Regions from separate parts of the Streptosporangium sp. NPDC001559 genome, predicted to be linked through region 1. Evidence: riboswitches for the same ligand, from Rfam matches in the RefSeq annotation. Region 1 holds a riboswitch; the other holds the start of a gene.
What was found. Region 1 has a riboswitch for cyclic di-AMP ahead of ACFYY8_RS20145 (hypothetical protein). Riboswitches for the same ligand answer to the same signal wherever they lie in the genome.
Positions count from the first base shown of each region.

Region 2: it holds a riboswitch for cyclic di-AMP, as region 1 does, so the genes downstream of both, ACFYY8_RS28590 (NlpC/P60 family protein) here and ACFYY8_RS20145 (hypothetical protein) in region 1, are expected to answer to the same signal.

Region 1 is NZ_JBIAVG010000008.1:267,217-274,248, reverse strand. Features, by position in the region: gene ACFYY8_RS20150 (lytic polysaccharide monooxygenase) at 1-772, opposite strand, end outside; cyclic di-AMP (ydaO/yuaA leader) riboswitch at 1,039-1,189, shown strand; gene ACFYY8_RS20145 (hypothetical protein) at 1,435-2,052, shown strand; gene ACFYY8_RS20140 (roadblock/LC7 domain-containing protein) at 2,345-2,728, opposite strand; gene ACFYY8_RS20135 (hypothetical protein) at 2,799-3,380, opposite strand; gene ACFYY8_RS20130 (DUF4032 domain-containing protein) at 3,533-4,744, opposite strand; gene ACFYY8_RS20125 (class II aldolase/adducin family protein) at 4,817-5,461, opposite strand; gene ngcE (N-acetylglucosamine/diacetylchitobiose ABC transporter substrate-binding protein) at 5,792-7,032, shown strand, end outside.
Region 2 is NZ_JBIAVG010000014.1:82,494-89,525, forward strand. Features, by position in the region: gene ACFYY8_RS28585 (amino-acid N-acetyltransferase) at 1-583, opposite strand, end outside; cyclic di-AMP (ydaO/yuaA leader) riboswitch at 918-1,068, shown strand; gene ACFYY8_RS28590 (NlpC/P60 family protein) at 1,074-2,123, shown strand; gene ACFYY8_RS28595 (LuxR family transcriptional regulator) at 2,284-2,532, opposite strand; gene lysX (bifunctional lysylphosphatidylglycerol synthetase/lysine--tRNA ligase LysX) at 3,156-4,613, opposite strand; gene ACFYY8_RS28605 (type III pantothenate kinase) at 4,725-5,507, opposite strand; gene ACFYY8_RS28610 (L-aspartate oxidase) at 5,507-7,032, opposite strand, start outside.

The DNA of each region.
Region 1 (7,032 bases):
CGGTGGGGGTCACCGTGGGGGTCACAGTGGGGGTCACCGTGGGGGTGGGGGTCGGAGTGGGGGTCGGGGTGAGCGTCGGCGTCACCGTGGGCGTCGCCGTCGCGGTCGCCGTGGCGGTCGGGGTCGGGGTCGACACGGTGCCGAAGGTCACGTCGGAGCAGGTGTAGAACGCCTCGGCGCTGTCCGAGCGCTGCCAGATCGAGTAGATGATGTGGCGGCCGGTCTTCGGGGGCAGCTGGCCCTGGATGACGTACTCGCCGTTGGCCTTGGTCGGGTTCCTGACCTTCGCCAGCAGGGTGGAGTCCAGGTCCGACCACTTCAGCGGCTGGAGCGGGTCGAAGCCGTCCTTCGTGATGTAGATCTCGAAGGTGCCGGGGTGGTCGGCGGTGTAGGGGTAGCGGAAGGTGTAGGCGCCGCCGCCGGTCGGCATGGCCGTGGAGGGCCAGTCGGTGCGGGCCGCGTCGTAGGCCCGGTACTTGGCGCGTCCGGCGCTGCACAGCTGCCCGTCAGGGATGATCTCCCTGTGCTTTCCGTTGGCGGTGCCGATGTTCAACTCGTCCCAGTCGTAGAGCGGCTGGGTGTCCCACTTGCCGACGGCGGCCTTGCAGGCCGGGGTGTCGGGCGACTCCGGATTCTCCAGATAGCAGGCGTAGACCCGGCTGACGGGCGTTCCCATCGATCCATGGGCGGACGCCGAACCGGCCATGACCGTCGAGAGCAGGACGGGTACGGCCGCCGCGGCGGCGATCGCACCAAGCTTCCGATTGTTCATGAAGGGCTTCTCCTGGGGGGTGTAAGGGCGGAGAACATGCAGGTCAGGCCCATGATTGCGGGTTAATTATTAGGTAAGTTTCCTAACAGTTTCACCGAACTTAACGCCATGGGCGGAGTGGGGTCAAGACCCGGCCAATGTCCCTTTCTTGGGGGTTGAAGGTAGATCTTCTGGGCTTTTCATGGCTTTTGCTTTGCTTTGTCCGTTTGTGGTGGGTAGTGTCCTAGTTGTTCTCGACCGGTGACTTGCCCCTCACGAGAAGGAGCGGTCGGTCGACGTCGAATCCCGAAGCCTCCCGAGGGCGACGGGAACCGGGGACCCACCTTTTGGGGTGAATCCGCCGCGTCAGCGCGGCGGTAGGGCAACTCCACCGCCCGAACCCGTCAGCTAACCCGGTAGACGAGATGGAGAGGAGATCCCCTCATGGATCACGTCGTCGCCTACCCACCGGCACGCACCGCCTTCGCGCGGATCGACTGAGACTTCCGCCGCGCCTGACCGCGGCACCCCCGCCTCGCACCGCGCTCCGTGTACGCCCGCCTGTTTCCTGGTGCGGCCTCTCTTCCCTGTGAGCGCTCACGCCCCGTGCCCCACTGATCGCCGAACGTCTTCGGCCCGGCACGAGCGGCTGTCCTGTTCCCTCGTGAAAGAGCCCTGTCTTCATGCGTTTCTCCGCTGCCCTGCGCCATCGTCTGCTCGCCGCCACTCTTCTGGGAGCGAGCGTCCTGACCTCCGCGGGTGTCGTCTCCGCGCTGCCCGCCGCAGCCGACACCGGCACCGGAACCACCGCCACCTCGGCCGCCGCTGAGCCCGTCCTGCTCAAGGGCTCGACCAAGGCCTCCTACTTCTGGGACGACTCCTCCGGCCGCGCCGGTGACACCGGTCTGCCCGCGAGCGGCAAGCCCATGCAGAAGGGCATGATCGCCAGCCCGAGCTGGCCGCTGTTCACCGAGGGCTACGTCCTCTACAACGGCAAGAAGGCCAAGTTCTTCGTCGGCGACCGCGGCCCCGGCGTGCCGTCGAGCAGCGGCGTCATGATCGACCTCGACGCCAAGACCTTCGCCGACCTGACCGGCGGCAGCTTCAACTCCGACACGCTGGGCGTGGACGGCGTCGACGGCCAGGGGCACATCAAGGTCGAGTACGTCATCACCAAGTGGGGCGACGGCGTCGGCAAGAAGAACTACCCCGTGGCCTTCTCCAGCGGAGCCTGGAAGCTCATGGACCACAACCCGGCCACGCCGCCGCAGACCGCCCTGGCCGACGCGCCGCGGCCGTAAGCACTCATCGCGAAACATCCCCCGACCCCCTGAAAAATCCCCCGAAGACCCCCGACCCCCTTCGGATCCCCGCTTCCTGAGATCCCCGAAGGTCCCGTTCCTCTCCCGGGACCCCTCCTCCGATCCCCCTCGGAGTCCGAGACCCCCTCAGGAAAGACGAGGGCGGGCACCCCGCACAGGTGCCCGCCCTCGTTCTGTGTTCACAGGCCGTGCCGTACGGCCCGCGGGCCGGATCCTCGGTCTCTTCTCGGCGGCGTGTGGTCCCTGGCGGTCGTCGTCCTCGGTGCTCCGGTCACCGAGGCGTCCGGGCGCGGGAGGTGATGGCGGCCAGGTTCTCCGCCGTCCTGCGCCCCTCAAGCCGCAGCAGCCCGAGGTTGGACCCCGGACGGGCGAGGATCGTGAGGACGACCTTCGGGCCCGCGGTGTAGAGGAGCGCGTAGCCGCCGGACGCGGAGACCAGTGTCTCCTCGAAGGCTCCCTTGCCCGTCATGTCCGCCATCCGGCGGCTGAGGGCCAGCAGCGCCGAGGAGAGGGCGCCGGTCTGCTCGGCGAAACCGCCGTCCAGGTCACTGGCTATCGTCAGGCCGTCCGCGCCGCACACGACGCTTCCGTCCACATCGGGTATCCGCTCACGTAGCCGGGTCATCTCCTGGCGTACCTCGTCGCGGATTTCCACCGGCACCCTCCTTCTGGTCCGCTTCAGCGTCCGCGGTTTCATGGGCGTCCTCGAAGGCGTCGGACCAGGCTCAGGCGAGTGCCCTCAGCGCGTTCCTCAGCCGGATGAGCAGGTCGACGTCGGCGGGGTCGCCCGCCGTCACGGTTCCCCCGGGGGTCCCGGCGGGAGGTCCCGTGGCAGGCGGGCACGGTGGTCCGGCCGCGCCGAAGTACCCCCGTGGGCCGGGCCGGTGCCGTTCCTCACGCCGCGACGGCGGGGCGGTGAGGCTCTCGGCACGGGCGGTCAGGTGGCCCGACAGGGACTGGAGACGATGCCGCGCCAGAGCCAGATCAGCGTGATGTACATCAAGACGGACATAAATCACGAGCGGACCGTCGAGCACCGTTTCCAACGGTTTCAGTAAATGGTATCCGTCGTCGGTGGTTATGATCACTTCACGGATTCCAGCGGGCTCACCGGGGAGGCTTACGGCGAGGCCGTCGAGCATCGCCCGTAAGGTCTCGCCGAGCCCCGCGACGGCCCTGTCCGCGTCGGTTTCACGGGCCGCGCCGCCGCCCGCCACGGCCGTCCCGCCGGTCTGGTCGATCAGCACCGCGTCCAGCGCGCCGGGGATGGCCATGGCCTCGGCCAGGCAGCCTTCGATTCCGAGCACGGGTTCCCCCTCGCCAACGACTCCAAAACGCCGCCCGGTCAGCGTAGGGAAATCGCTCCGAACCCGGAGCTATTCATGAAAAGTCAGATATGGCGAGGAAAAGAATTCCGTCGGGCGGTAGAAGGTTTTTCAACCGACGGGGGGAACGTTTGCTACTCGTCGGGGAGGAGGGCTTTCTCGTCGGGTTTGTGGATAAGAACATTCTTCACATATGACTCGGTCGAGGCGGGCAGTCCGACGTCCTGCCCGGCTTTCTCGGAGATGAACCAGCGATGGTCGAGTACCTCGTGGAAGAGCTGGGCCGGCTCCAGTTTGCGCCGCATGTCCGCCGGTACGGCCTCGATCGTCGGCTGGAACACCTCGGCCAGCCACCGGTGGGCCACGACCGCCTCGTCCTCGTGGCGCAGGCCGCGCGCGACCCGGAAGGCGTCGAGGTCGTTGAGCAGCCGCCTGGCCTGGTTCTCCTCGACGTCCAGACCGGTGAGCCTGAACAGCCTGTGCTGGTGGTGTCCCGCGTCGACCACCTTGGGGCGCACGACCAGCCGTCCCGTGCCCGCCTTGCGGCGGACCATCATCTCGGCGACGTCGAAACCGAGGTCGTTCAGCTTGCGGATCCGCTGGTCGATCCGGTGCCAGTCCACCTCCTCGATGATCTCGTCGGAGGTGAGCTCGCCCCAGAGCCTGTGATAGCGCGCGCAGACCGAGTCGGCGACCTCCTCGGGGTCGATCGAGGAGTGCAGCAGCTCGCCCGCCTGCAGGTCGAGCATCTCGCCGAACAGGTTGACGTGCGCGACGTCGATGTCGTGCAGCCGCTGCCCCTCACTGATCATGGGGTGCAGTTCCCCGGTCTCCGCGTCGACCAGATAGGCGGCGAAGGAGTCGGCGTCCCTGCGGAACAGCACGTTCGACAGTGAGCAGTCACCCCAGTAGAAACCGGTCAGGTGCAGCCGCACCAGCAGTACGGCCAGCGCGTCGAGCAGCCGGGTGAGCGTCTCGGGGCGGATGGTTCCCGACATGACCGCCCGGTAGGGCAGGGAGAACTGCAGGTGCTCGGTGACCAGCGCGGAGTCGAGCGGCTCGCCGTCGGCGTCGGTCCTGCCGGTGACCACGGCGACCGGCTCGACCGCCGGGGCGTCAAGCCGGTTCAGGTCCCACAGCAGGCGGTACTCGCGTTTGGCGTAGTGCTCACTGATCTCCTTGATCGCGTAGACCTTCCCGGAGAGCCTGGCGAAGCGCACCACGTGCCGGGAGATACCCCGGGGCAGGGCGACCAGATGGTGGTCGGGCCAGTTCTCAAGGGGGATGTCCCAGGGCAGCCGGATCAGGTCCGGGTCGCTCGGGGTACCGGTGAGCTGCAGGGGCATCGCGTCGATCCTCACGTCGACAGGGCGGGGACCTCGTCCCCGCGGGGGGCCTGGTGGGAGGTTCGCGGGAGGTCAGTCCTCGCCGAGGGGGAAGGCGGGAGCCCGGCGGCGCCGTACGACGGCGGAGAGCTGTTCCTCGGTGAGCGTCCTCGGCTCGCCGAGGGCCCTGGCCCGCACGTAGACCTCGCAGAGCCATTCGAGCAGCCTGGCCGCCTCGAAGGCCTGCGGGAGGTCGTCGCCGAGGGTCACCCCGCCGTGGTTGGCCAGCAGTACCGCCTGCCGGTCGCCGAGGGCGGTCATGACGTTCCCGGCCAGCTCCGCGGTGCCGTACGTGGCGTAGTCCGCCACCTTGACCACGCCGCCGAGCAGCGTCGTGTTGTAGTGGACCGGCGGCAGCTCGGTCATGACCGCCGAGACCACGGTGGCGAAGGTCGAGTGGGTGTGCACCACGGCCGTCGTCCCCGTCGCCGCGTAGATCGCCAGGTGCATGGGGGTCTCAGAGGAGGGCGACAGGTCTCCCTCGACGAGGTCGCCCCCGACGCCGACGACCGGGCAGGCCTCGGGTTCGAGCCGGTCCAGGGCCAGACCGCCCGGGGTCACCGCGACCAGGTCGCCGAGGCGGACGCTGAGATTGCCCGACGTCCCGAGAACGAGCCCGGTCTCCACGATCCGGCGACCGTGTTCACACAGCAGCCGACGCTGCTCCGCCAGCAACATGCCCCAAAAGTAGGGTCTTGCGGCGGTATGCGGCAAACCGTCATTATCTGGTCTAGACCGGCCCTTCCCAAAGGGTTGCTCCAGGACCTAGATTCTTTACCCACACGCAGGTCGCGAGTCAATGGCGATGTGCGAAGTATCGGGTACTGTGTGCAAATCTGCCATGGTCAGGATTGCTTTGCTGTCTCGTTGCTACCGGATTTGTCGCAGAGACATCACGGCTCGGTCTAGACCGGCTGCGAACCCTTGACGCTGTAGTCCAGGGCTACGTACCTTCAGGCAAACGTTTAGGAAACTTTCCTAATTGATCCCCCGCCCAGGAGGGTTACAATGTCCTACTCGGCCGGTACGCCCGGAGATATCACCCGGCGGCAGATGCTCCGCCGGATCGGCCTGACCGCTCTCGTCGCAGGCCCCGCCGCAGGACTGCTCAGCGCGTGCGCGACCGGGGGCAGCAACGCTCCCGCCGCCACCACCTCCGCGGCCCCCTCCTCGGGCGGTGCGGTCTCCCCGGCCAACCCGTTCGGCGTCGCCGCCAACGCCCCCCTCGAAGTCGTCATCTTCAAGGGTGGTCTCGGTGACAGCTACGCCACCGACGTCCACGAGCCGATGTACAAGAAGGCCTTCCCGCAGGCCACCGTCAAGCACGTCGCCACCCAGCAGATCGCGCAGACCCTGCAGCCGCGTTTCGCCAGCGGCGAGGTGCCCGACGTCATCGCCAACTCCGGCACCGACCTCATGGACACCGGCGCCCTGCAGCAGGAGGGCCAGCTCCAGGACCTCACCGAGCTGTGGGACGCCCCCTCGATGGACGACCCCGCCAAGAAGGTGCGCGACACCGTCGCCCCGGGCACCATCGAGTCGGGCCTCATCGACGGCAAGCCGTTCCTGATGAACTACGTGTTCTCGGCCTACGGCCTGTGGTACGACTCGGCCCTGTTCGAGAAGAACGGCTGGACCGCGCCGAAGACCTTCGACGAGTTCAAGGCCCTCTGCGAGAAGATCAAGGCCGCGGGCATCACCCCGTTCGCCTACGCGGGCAAGAACGCCTCCTACTACGCGTACTGGATGATCCTCATCTCCGCCGCGAAGATCGAGGGCAACCAGGTCCTGATCGACATCGACAACCTTGAGGACGGCGTCTGGAAGCGCGACTCGGTCAAGCAGGCCGCCGCCGCCTGGGCCGAGATCGGCAAGTACATGGACAAGTCCTTCGAGGGCCTGATCCACACCGAGGTGCAGACCCGCCAGAACCAGGGCAAGGTCGCCCTCTACCCGTCGGGCTCCTGGCTGGAGAACGAGCAGAAGAGCCAGACCCCCGAGGGGTTCAAGTACGCCCTGACGCCGACCCCCAGCGTCACCGCCGCGGACAAGATGCCCTTCGAGGCCATCCGCGCCGCCGCCGGCGAGGCCTACATCGTCCCCGCCAAGGCCAAGAACCCCAAGGGCGGCCTGGAGTACCTGCGCATCATGCTCTCCAAGGAGGGCGCGCGCGGCTTCACCGAGAAGTCCGGCAACATCACCGTCGTGACCGGTGCCGCCGACGGCCTGGACCTGTCGCCCGGTAACGC
Region 2 (7,032 bases), on a different contig from region 1:
TCGGCTTGACGTGCTCCAGATCAAGGAACTCTGCCACACCTTCGTCATAGGAGGCGAGAAGTTCCGCGTAGACCTCCGGCGCGACGGGTGTGCCCTGGATCTGCCTGAATCCGTGCCTCGCGAAGAAATCGATCTCGAAGGTGAGACAGAAGACCCTGCGCAGTCCGAGGTCTCCGGCGACGCCGATGAGACGGGAGACGATCCGGTGGCCGATTCCCATACCCCGGCAGTCGGGGTCGACGGCGACCGTGCGAATCTCGGCCAGGTCCTCCCACAGGACGTGCAGTGCTCCGCAGCCAACGACCTTTCCCGCCACGTCGGCCACCCAGAACTCCTGGATGTCCTCATAAAGGGTGACGGTCGCCTTCTCCAGCAGGCGCGGCCCCGCTCCGGCGTAGGTGTCGACCAGGCGGCGGATGGCGCGGACGTCCGGCGTCCTGGCCCGGCGCACCGTGATCTCCGCCGACGATCCTCCCGGGACGTCGCCGGAGACCGCCACCGGCTCCCCTTCCGGGATCTCCGGGGAAACCTCGTCCCGGCCGGGTACGGCCCGCACCGGGGACTGCTGCGCAACCTGCTCCATGACTGATCAGAGTACGTCCTCGTCACCGCTTGTTTACGGCCTGCCCTTATCTCGTTCGCGGGGTCCACCGGATGACTCCCACCGTCCTCTTCGCGCCCCGGGAGGCCGCCCGGCGAGCTCGCCCCGACCGGCCCCACCCAAAGGCCCGGACCTGCGAGAATCTCCGCCCCGACGCCGGGAAAGGCGGACGCCCGGCACGACACATATGTCGATCATGAAATTGCGTGACCCGACCGTGACATTTCAGTTGCGAAAGCTCCACCGGCTTCACAGTTCTGGTTGAGCATGAACCGCCAATTGCACTAATGTCCGTCCTCGATGTCAGCACCCGTAAAGTGCTGCGCCGCCGAATCCCCGACTCGGGGAACCGGGGACCCACCCTCCAGCCGTCCCCCGGGGTGAATCCGATGTGCCACCGGCGCCTCGGTAGGGCTGCCTCGGCCCGAACCCGTCAGCTAACCCGGTAGGCGGCCGAGAGAGGAGCCTGTTGGTGAAGCGCACGCGCAACCGTGGGAGAGAGAGCGCGGGCGGGAACGCCCGCCATCGAGAACACCGGGTGCGCAGGCCGCGGTACAAGGTGGTGATCGCCGGGCTCGCCTTCGCCTCCCTGTTCCTCGGCGCCCCCTTCGCCGCGACCGCGGAGCCGAAGCCGAGTCTGCAGGAGCTCGCCAAGCAGGCGGAGAAGCTGCACACCGAGATCGAGACGCTCACCGAGCAGTACAACGGCGGGCGGGTCAAGCTCAAGCAGGCGCAGCGCGCCGCGGAGAGCGCGAAGAAGACCCTCGCCGTCAGTGAGTCACAGCTGGCCGAGCGACGCACGAAGGCCACCCTGCTCGCCCAGAGCACCTACATGGCGGGTGGGCTCGCCTCGGCGCTGGCCTTCACCCAGTCGTCCAACCCGGACACCTTCCTCGACCAGGCCACCACGAACTACGCGATCCAGCAGCAGCAGAGCGAGGAGGTCGCACAGGTCAGCAAGGCGATCGAGACCGCTAAGCGCGCGCAGGCAAGCGCCAAGGCCCGCACCGACGAGGTCAAGGACCTCCTGTCCGACCTCGGCGACCGGCGGACCAAGATCGAGCGGCTGGTGAAACGGGTCGAGAGCGACCTGTTCAGCGAGGTGCGTTCGCAGGCCGGGAGCAGCCGGGGCAGCCGGGTCAAGGTCAACGTGCCGATCATCGGCTCGGGCAAGGCCGCCGAGGCCGCCCGCTGGGCCCTCACCCAGCAGCTCAAGCCGTACGTGTGGGGGGCCGAGGGCCCCAACTCCTTCGACTGCTCCGGCCTGGTGATGTGGGCCTACCAGAAGGTCGGCATCAGCCTGCCGCACTACACGGGCGACCAGTGGACCGCGGGCACCCACATCTCCTCAAGGAGCGACCTGCGCCCGGGAGACCTCGTCTTCTTCTACAGCGACCTGCACCACGTCGGGATCTACATCGGCGCGGGCCTCATGGTCCACGCGCCGCAGACCGGCGACGTCATTCACATCGCCCCGATCGACAACCGTCCCTTCGCGGGCGGGGTGCGCATCGCCGACTGAGCCGGTTCGGCCGGCCGGACCAACCGGGCGGCCGGGCCGCCCCGAACCGCCGGCGGCGGTTCGGGGAAGGACTCACCCGGGTCGCGTACGGCCGCAGCGGCCCCTCAGGGGGCTCCTGCCGTACGCGGAGGTCCGGGACGGCATCGGGTAAGGGCTCGCCTCAGATGAGGCGTCTGCGGGCCGCCCAGGCGACGGCTTCGATGGCCGTCGCCACGCCGATGCGGTCGCAGATCCCGCGGAGTCTACGGCGGACCGTTCTTCCGCTGATGTCGAGGCGGCGTCCGACCCGGTCGACCGTGACGCCCTTGGCCAGCTCCGCCAGCAGCACGAGATCCTCATCTGTGAGGCCGACCTCGCCCATGCCCAGGAGGCTGTCGCCGCGACGGGAATCCACTTCGGGATATGCCATCTGGAGTCGCTCCCCCCGCACCTGCTAATCGAGGCGTGAGTTGTCTGGAATCAGTGTCGCCCGTCAGGAACGGTAAACGGCTTGTTCAAAGGTCGTCAAGTTCCACTCTTCATAGAGGTAGCACGCGCTGTTGACATAGTGGTCGCTACGTGAAGTACTCATGATATGTCGGCGCCTTTATGGTTAAGTCACGGACAAGTCAGGGTCCGTGGCCGGGGGCACCCGCCGCGCGCCACGTCCTCGCAGAACAAGGTTTCGCCGGAGCCCCGCCGACCACGGTCCCGGCGCTGGTCGGCCGTATGGTTATGACCTATATGTGAATTTCGCCGGAAAAAGTGGAGCCCTTCCGCGTGCTTCGCCGAGCGCCTCACTACCCCTTGACGTGGTGGTTGGAAACCCCCCGCAATGGGAGGATGCCATGCCCCAGATTTACGGCATTCGGCGCAAATCTGGCGTAACATGCCGTTTACCGTACGGTATCGAACACACTGGAAATAGAGTTTCCGTCCTCCGTTTGGCCCCAATCAAATCACCGGGCGCCGGACCCCCACACGAGACCGGGCCCGCCGCCCGGCCCGCCGTGAGGGGAGCCGGGCAACGGGCCCGGTGCAGGGAAGGAAGGGTCAGCCCGTGGGCTTGACCAGAGGGAACAGGATGGTCTCGCGGATGTTCTTACCGGTGAAGGCCATGATCAGGCGGTCCACGCCGACCCCCACGCCGCCGGTCGGCGGCATGGCGTACTCAAGGGCGGTGAGGAAGTCCTCATCGAGCTGCATGGCCTCCGGGTCGCCGCCCGCGGCGAGCAGGGACTGCTCGGTGAGACGGCGGCGCTGCTCGATCGGGTCGCTCAGCTCCGAGTAACCGGTGCCGAGCTCGGTGCCGAACCCGATCAGATCCCACTTCTCGGTCAGCAGCGGGTTGTCCCGGTGCGTCCTGGCCAGCGGGGAGGTCTCCAGCGGGTAGTCCATGACGAACGTGGGCCGGACGAGGGTGTGCTCGACGAGCTCCTCGAACAGCTCCTGCACGAGCTTGCCCTGACCCCACTTGGCGTCCCATTGGACGTCGCGCGCGTCGGCGAGCTTACGGACCTGGTCGAGCGGGGTCTCGGTCGTGACCTCCTCGCCGAGCGCCTCGGAGACCGAGCCGTAAACGGTGACCCTCGGCCACACCGGCAGCCCCAGATCGATCTCCTGGCCGTCGTGGACCACCACGGAGTGCCCGAGGGCGGCCACGACCGCCCGCTGGATCATCCGCTGGGTCAGGTCGGCTATCCCGTTGTAGTCGAGATAGGTGCCGTAGGCCTCCATCATCGTGAACTCGGGGTTGTGGGTGGCGTCCGCGCCCTCGTTGCGGAAGTTGCGGTTGATCTCGAAGACCTTCTCGATGCCGCCCACCACGAGCCGCTTGAGGTAGAGCTCGATCGCGATGCGAAGGTAGAGCTCCATGTCGTAGGCGTTGATGTGGGTCCTGAACGGCCTGGCCGCCGCCCCGCCGTGGATCGGCTGGAGCATCGGCGTCTCGACCTCCAGGAACCCCTCCTCGTGCCAGAAGTCACGGATGGACCGCACGACCGCGCTGCGGGTGTAGGCCATCTTGCGCGCCTCGTCGTTGACGATGAGGTCCACGTAGCGCTGGCGGACCCGCGCCTCGGGGTCGGTGAGCCCGGCGTGCTTGTCCGGCAGCGGACGCAGGCACTTGGAGGTGATCGTCCAGCTGTCGGCCAGGATCGAAAGCTCGCCCCTGCGGGAGGTGATGACCTCGCCCACGACGCCGATCTGGTCGCCGAGGTCGACGTCGCGCTTCCACGCCGCCAGGGACCCCTCGCCGACCCGGTCCAGGGAGATCATCACCTGGAGGTCGGCCGAGCCGTCGCGGATCGTGGCGAAGCAGAGCTTGCCGCCCGTGCGCGACAGCATGACCCGACCGGTGACGCCCACCCTGTCGCCGGTCGCGGTGTCGGCGTCGAGGCCGGCGTATTTCTCGCGGACATCGCCGTTGGTCGCGGTGCGCGGGAAGTTCACCGGGTACGGCTCGACGCCCTCCGAACGGAGACGGTCGAGCTTCTCCCGGCGCACGCGCATCTGCTCCGGCAGATCGTCGGCTGGGGTGGTCACTTCATCGGTCACAGGACAAGGTTACCGATGTCCGCCAGAGGGTGTTTCCCGCTTTTTCTCCGCAGGGAGGACCGGGCCTCAGGTGGTGTTGCGGTGGTAGATGAGCCGCAGGCCGATCAGCGTGAGCCACGGCTCGTGCACGTCGACCGAGCGCGCCTCGCTCACCACCAGGGGCGCCGCGCTGCCGGTGGCGACGACGGTGACCTCGTCGGGGTCGTCGGCCAGTTCGGCCGCCATCCGCTCGACGATGCCGTCCACCTGCCCGGCGAAGCCGTAGATGATGCCCGCCTGCAGCGCCTCGACCGTGTTCTTGGCGATCACCGAGCGGGGCCGGATCAGCTCGACCTTGTGCAACTGCGCCCCGGCCGCGGCCAGCGCGTCCACCGAGATCTCGATGCCGGGGGCCGTGACCGCCCCGACGTACTCGCCCTTGGCCGAGACCGCGTCGAAGGAGGTGGCGGTGCCGAAGTCGACGATGACGCACGGCCCGCCGTACAGCTGGATGGCGGCCAGGGCGTTGACGATCCGGTCGCTGCCGACCTCCTTCGGGTTGTCCATCCTGACCGGGACCCCGGTGCGGATGCCCGGCTCGACGATCACGGCGGTGACGTCGCCGTAGTAGCGGCGGCACATCTCCCGCATCTCGTTGAGCACGGACGGCACGGTCGAGCAGAGCACGATGCCGTCGACGTCGGTGCCCTTGAGCAGCGGCGACTGCCCGAGCAACCCCTGCAGCACGACCGCGATCTCATCGGCGGTGCGCCGGGCGTCGGTGGCGATCCGCCAGTGCTCGATGACCTCCTCGCCCTCGAAAAGGCCGAGGACGGTATGGGTGTTACCGACATCGATGGCGAGCAGCATCAGTTCCCCCGAAGGTCCAAGGCGATGTCAAGGGCCGGCGCCGAGTGGGTGAGCGCGCCAACGGCAAGATAGTCAACCCCTGTTTCGGCTACGTCACGAGCCGATTCCAAGGTCAACCCGCCGCTGGCCTCAAGCCGTGCCCTGCCCGCGACCAGCCGTACGGCCCGCGACAGCTCCTCGACGGTGAAGTTGTCCAGCAGGACCTCCTCCGCCCCTTCGGTGAGGACCGGCTCGATCTGGTCGATCCTGTCCACCTCGACCTCGATCGGCAACTCCGGGTAGGCGTCCTTGACCGCGCGGAAGGCCTCGGCCACCCCGCCCGCGGCCACCACGTGGTTGTCCTTGATCAACGCGGCGTCCGAAAGGGACATGCGGTGGTTGACGCCGCCGCCGCAGCGCACCGCGTACTTCTCCAGCGCCCGCATCCCGGGAAGCGTCTTGCGGCTGTCCCTGATCCGCGCGCCCGTGCCCTCGACGGCCCGCACCCACCGGCTGGTCAGGGTGGCCACTCCGGACAGGTGGGTGAGCAGGTTGAGCGCCGTGCGCTCGGCCGTGAGCAGGTCGCGGGCCGGGCCGGAGACCGTCATCAGCACGTCGCCCCGCGCCACCCGCTCGCCGTCCTTGGCCACGCGCTCGACCGTCAGGCGGCTCCCGCCCACACGGGCGAACACCCCTTCGGCCACGGCCAGCCCGGCGACGACGCCGTCGGCCCTGGCGACCACGTCGGCGGTGGCGGTCAGCCCCTCGGGGATCGTGGCGAGGCTGGTGACGTCACCGGCCTCCTGGAGGTCCTCCGCCACGGCGACCTCGATCAGCGCCGCGACCTCGGCCGGTTCGACGCCCATCTCGGCCAGGGCCGCCTCGACCCGCGGCGGCAGGGCGTCGGAGCCTCGTCCGTGCGGCACATATGTCATGGTCGTTCCCTCCGCTGTCAGGGTCACGTCGAGGTGCCCGAGCCACCATTCATCGTTCCGTCCGGCGAAGTCCTCACGCCAGTGCGACCCGCGGGTCTCCTCCCGGTCGCGGGCCGCGGCGACCAGCGCGGAGGCGACCGTCAGCAGGTTCGTGGTCTCCCACGACTCCGTGCACGGCTCGACCGCGACCGGGGTCCACCGGACGTTCAGCAGCGCCTTGGCGGCCTCGCCCAGGGAGGCTCCGCTGCGCAGCACCCCCGCGCCCATGCTCATGTGCCCCTGGATCCTGGGCCTGGCCCTGGGGTCGATCAGCCCTTCCTGGCGTCCGTCGTCGACGGGCTCACCGGGCGCGGGCCGTGCGGCGCGCTCGGCGTGGACGTCGTCGGCGATGCGGCGGGCGAAAACCAGGCCTTCGAGCAGGGAGTTCGAGGCCAGCCGGTTGGCGCCGTGCACCCCGGTGCAGGAGACCTCGCCGCAGGCGTACAGGCCGGGCACGCTGGTACGGCCCCGCAGGTCGGTCCTGACGCCTCCGCTGGCGTAGTGGGAGGCCGGGGCGATGGGGATGGGCTGGGTGACCGGGTCGATCCCGTGTTCGAGGCAGACCGCGAGGA